DNA from 2 places in the Pseudomonas sp. NPDC090203 genome. Region 1 is predicted to be linked to the other one. Evidence: predicted binding sites of a transcription regulator. Region 1 holds the regulator's gene; the other holds the start of a gene.

Region 1 (2,202 bases):
TTTTCAAGTCGGATCATGGAGGGGGAGCGTCAGCGAGCGGCCGCACCTTTGAGGATGCTTTGCTGCTTTTCCTTATGTTTGAGCAGTTGTCTGTCCAGCTTGTCAGTGAGCAGGTCGATTGCCGCGTACATGTCATCATGCTCCGCATTGGCTACGACCTCTCCACCGTGGATATGCAGGGTGGCCTCGATCTTCTGTTTGAGTTTCTCGACGGCCATCGTCACCTGCACGTTGGTAATCTTGTCAAAGTGCCCTTCGAGCTTTTTCAGCTTCAGCTCGATGTACTCGCGCAGGGGCTTGGTCACTTCCAGTTGGTGTCCACTGATGTTGACTTGCATACAGCTTCTCCTTCGTTGCCAGTGCATTAAGAGGCAGGCTGAGTACCTGCCACTGGAACGCTGTGGCTCGTGACCTCTAGGTTCTAGTAAGAAAAGTCTTGAGACCCGGTCATGCTGCGCTGAAAACAGCCTTGCCTTACCTACGTCTTAAAACATTTCGTACAGAGCCTGCCTTTACATCAGTCGCTTGCGCTCGCTCGAAGGGGCTATCCCTAAGGATTCGCGATACTTGGCGACTGTGCGACGGGCCACTTGGATGCCTTGTGCCTCCAGTAAACCAGCGATCTTGCTGTCACTCAACGGCTTTTTCTGATTTTCCGCGGCAACCAGTTTCTTGATGATCGCGCGAATGGCCGTGGACGAGCATTCACCGCCCTCGGAGGTGCTCACGTGGCTGGAGAAGAAGTACTTCAGTTCGTAAATGCCGCGAGGCGTGTGCATGAACTTTTGCGTGGTGACCCGCGAGATCGTCGATTCGTGCATGCCCACCGCCTCGGCGATGTCGTGCAGGACCAACGGCTTCATCGCCTCGTCGCCGTACTCCAGGAAGCCGCGCTGGTGCTCGACGATCTGGGTCGCGACTTTCATCAGGGTTTCATTGCGGCTTTGCAGGCTCTTGATGAACCAGCGCGCTTCCTGCAACTGGTTGCGCATGAAGGTGTTGTCGGCGCTGGTGTCGGCACGACGCACGAAACCTGCGTACTGCGGGTTCACTCGCAGGCGCGGCACGGCTTCCTGGTTCAGCTCCACCAGCCAGCGCTCGTTGTCCTTGCGCACGATCACGTCGGGCACCACGTACTCGGCTTCGCTGGATTCGATCTGCGAGCCAGGACGCGGGTTGAGGCTCTGGACCAGTTCGATGACCTGGCGCAGGTCATCTTCCTTGAGCTTCATGCGGCGCATCAGTTGCGAGTAGTCGCGGCTGCCCAGCAAGTCGATGTAGTCACTGACCAGGCGCTGGGCTTCGGCCAGCCACGGGGTTTTGGCAGGCAACTGGCGCAATTGCAGCAGCAGGCATTCGCTCAGGGTGCGGGCGCCGATGCCGGCGGGCTCGAACTGTTGAATGCGGTGCAGGACGGCTTCGATTTCGTCCAGCTCGATGTCCAGTTCCGGGTCGAACGCGTCGAGCAGCTCTTCCAGGGACTCGTCCAGGTAGCCCTGGTTGTTGATGCAGTCGATCAGCGTGACGGCGATCAGGCGGTCAGTGTCGGACATCGGCGCCAGGTTCAGTTGCCACAGCAGATGGCTTTGCAGGCTTTCGCCGACCGAGGTGCGGGTGGTGAAGTCCCACTCGTCATCGTCGTTGCTGGGCAGGCTGCTGGCGCTGGTCTGGTAGATGTCTTCCCAGGCGGTGTCGACCGGCAGTTCGTTGGGGATGCGCTCGCTCTCGCTCCACTCGCCGTCTTCGAGATTGTCGACGGTGGGGGCGGATTCCTGGTAGGTCGGTTCCTGAACGTCGGCGTTGGGCTTGTTTTCGATGTTGTCGGCCATCGGGTCGGCATTATCGAAGTCGTCGCCTTCTTCCTGGCGTTCCAGCATGGGGTTGGACTCCAGTGCCTCCTGGATTTCCTGTTGGAGATCCAGCGTGGACAATTGGAGCAAGCGGATGGCCTGTTGCAGCTGCGGTGTCATCGTCAGCTGCTGGCCCATTCTCAAGACTAGCGAAGGTTTCATGGCAGGGGCTTAACACCTTATTCGCCGGCGCATCCGCGCCATCCACTACTGGGCGCCGGGGCGCCAAATTAAGCAAATTATATGCCTGAAACCGAAGTGTTTGCCTAGGGTGTGGCGACAATTAATCCGGGGTTGGCGATGAGGCGCATGCAGCGGTCGCCGGCCAACCCCTTGTCAGCCCCCTGTTTAC
Region 2 (2,202 bases), on a different contig from region 1:
GAGCCGTGCGCGGAAAGCCTCGATCTCGGCCGCCGTGGCAGCCGGCCCCACTAACATGCCATAACCGCCAGAGCCTTGAGTTTCCTTGACCACCAGATCGCCCAGGTTGGCCAGCACGTGGGACAGTTCCTCAGGCTTGCGGCATTGCCAGGTCGGCACGTTCTTCAGGATCGGCTCTTCGTCGAGGTAGAAGCGGATCATGTCGGTCACGAACGGATACACCGATTTGTCGTCGGCCACGCCCGTGCCGATGGCATTGGCCAGCACCACGTTGCCGGAACGGTAGGCCGACAACAGGCCCGGCACGCCGAGCATCGATTCTGGGTTGAAGGCCAGCGGATCGAGAAACGCGTCGTCCAGCCGGCGGTAGATCACGTCCACCGGCTTGTGGCCGTCGGTGGTGCGCATGAACACCCGGTCGTCGCGCACGAACAGGTCCGCGCCCTCCACCAGTTCGACACCCATTTCCCGCGCCAGGAAAGCATGCTCGAAGAACGCACTGTTAAAGCGCCCAGGCGTCAGCACCACCACACTGGGATTGTCCAGCGGGCTTGAGCTTTTCAGGGTGTCGAGCAACAGGTTGGGGTAGTGGTCGATGGGCGCAATCCGTTGCGCGGCGAACAGTTCGGGGAACAGACGCATCATCATCTTGCGGTCTTCGAGCATGTAGCTCACGCCGCTTGGGGTGCGCAGGTTGTCTTCCAGCACGTAATAGGTGCCGTCGCCATCGCGAACCAGATCGACCCCGGAAATATGCGAATACAGGTCGCGATGCAGATTCAGCCCCTGCATCGCCAGCTGGTATTGCTCGTTGGCCAGCACCTGTTCGGCCGGGATGATCCCTGCCTTGATGATGCGCTGGTCGTGGTAGAGGTCAGCGAGGAACATGTTCAGCGCCTTGACGCGCTGGATGCAGCCCTTCTCGACCACGCGCCATTCGCTGGCCGGAATGCTGCGCGGAATCGTGTCGAACGGAATCAGGCGCTCGGTGCCCTGCTCGTCTCCGTACAGCGTGAACGTGATCCCGGCGCGATGAAACAAAAGATCGGCCTCACGCCGACGCTGAGCCAGTAGCTCAGGTGGCGCTTCGCCCAGCCAGCGGGCGAATTCCCGATAATGCGCACGGACAGCGCCGTTCGCATCGTACATCTCGTCATAAAAGGTGCGGATCATGCCGTACTCCTTGTCACCATGGACCCATGGGCCTTCGCAAGGCCCGTGCCAGCGGCATAAACGCTTAATTTTCAACAGGTTGAATAAAACTGCGGAAAGCCCTGCACCATTCCTGTGCAACAAGCGGGCTACCCATTTCTTCAACGCTTCATGGCGAAGCGTTCTGTCACTGGAAAATCTATTACCAGCATAGCCAGAGATGATTTCCCGGCCGGTGTTTGTTTGCTGATAATTGCCCCATCAACGCAGAAAAACGTCACTTCGGACTGCAAGAGCGACGTTTTCGTGTTACCGGATTTTTCAACGTAATTCCCTTTATGCCGCTCCCATTCGAGCGGCTTTTTTTTGCCCTGTTTTTGGCTGATGGCGTCTCGGCGAGTTCCGTGATTTTTGCGTGGGTTGTCATCAAGTAGCAGCACGGCTGCTGGCGGGCGGTATGTCATTCATGGCTGGGTTGCCAGAGACAACGCCCCCGCCGGCAAGCCGTGCCGCTACAGGGGCGTGTGCCATGTCAGAGTCAATGAAGCCGCTTGATCTCCTGCTTCACGCCCCAGCCTTCGACCTCGCCATCGAGGCCCATGATCGCGCTTTGAAAGTCCTGTTCGAAGTCTCCTATGGCGTCGTAGGTGGCGTACATCAATTTACTCAGTTGCAGGTGCCACGCACCGTCCTCACGGGCGTTGATTTGAGTATTGAGGGACTCGCCGCGGAATTTTCTCGCAGCCTGACGCGCGCGTTTCTCATCCGGAAACACGGCGTAGAACTCGATGGGGTGGATGCGGGCGAAGTCGAAACCGCCTTCTTTCATGCGGCGCAGCACGTGGGTGCTGATGTCTTCCTGGTAGGTCGTGCTCATGAAACGTCCTCCTATGCAACGATAGATAGAGTTTCAACGATCCCTGAACGCCCCCTGCAACAGAGGCGTTGAGCGGCGGGTCATCCACCGCCCGGGATTCAAGCATGTCGCTGCAAGGCCGGTGTTGCTGTTACAAATCTGGCACCCATGCGCGATGTGACTCGGGTAGATGC

Evidence for each region. Region 1 encodes sigma-54, which starts transcription at its own class of promoters, with help from an activator protein. Its sites were predicted from a motif close to ANTGGCATNNANNTTGCTNT; they were not measured.
Region 2: a site for sigma-54 is predicted at 1,207-1,226, ahead of ACIPO9_RS01330 (circularly permuted type 2 ATP-grasp protein). Genes of this name have one in related genera too.

What each region holds. Positions count from the first base shown of each region.
Region 1 is NZ_JBIVCV010000007.1:223,972-226,173, reverse strand. It holds gene ptsN (PTS IIA-like nitrogen regulatory protein PtsN) at 1-17, opposite strand, end outside; gene hpf (ribosome hibernation-promoting factor, HPF/YfiA family) at 30-338, opposite strand; gene ACIPO9_RS14510 (RNA polymerase factor sigma-54) at 513-2,012, opposite strand; gene lptB (LPS export ABC transporter ATP-binding protein) at 2,199-2,202, opposite strand, start outside.
Region 2 is NZ_JBIVCV010000001.1:303,363-305,564, forward strand. It holds gene ACIPO9_RS01330 (circularly permuted type 2 ATP-grasp protein) at 1-1,173, opposite strand, end outside; gene ACIPO9_RS01335 (hypothetical protein) at 1,314-1,616, opposite strand; gene ACIPO9_RS01340 (ribonuclease E inhibitor RraB) at 1,691-2,029, opposite strand.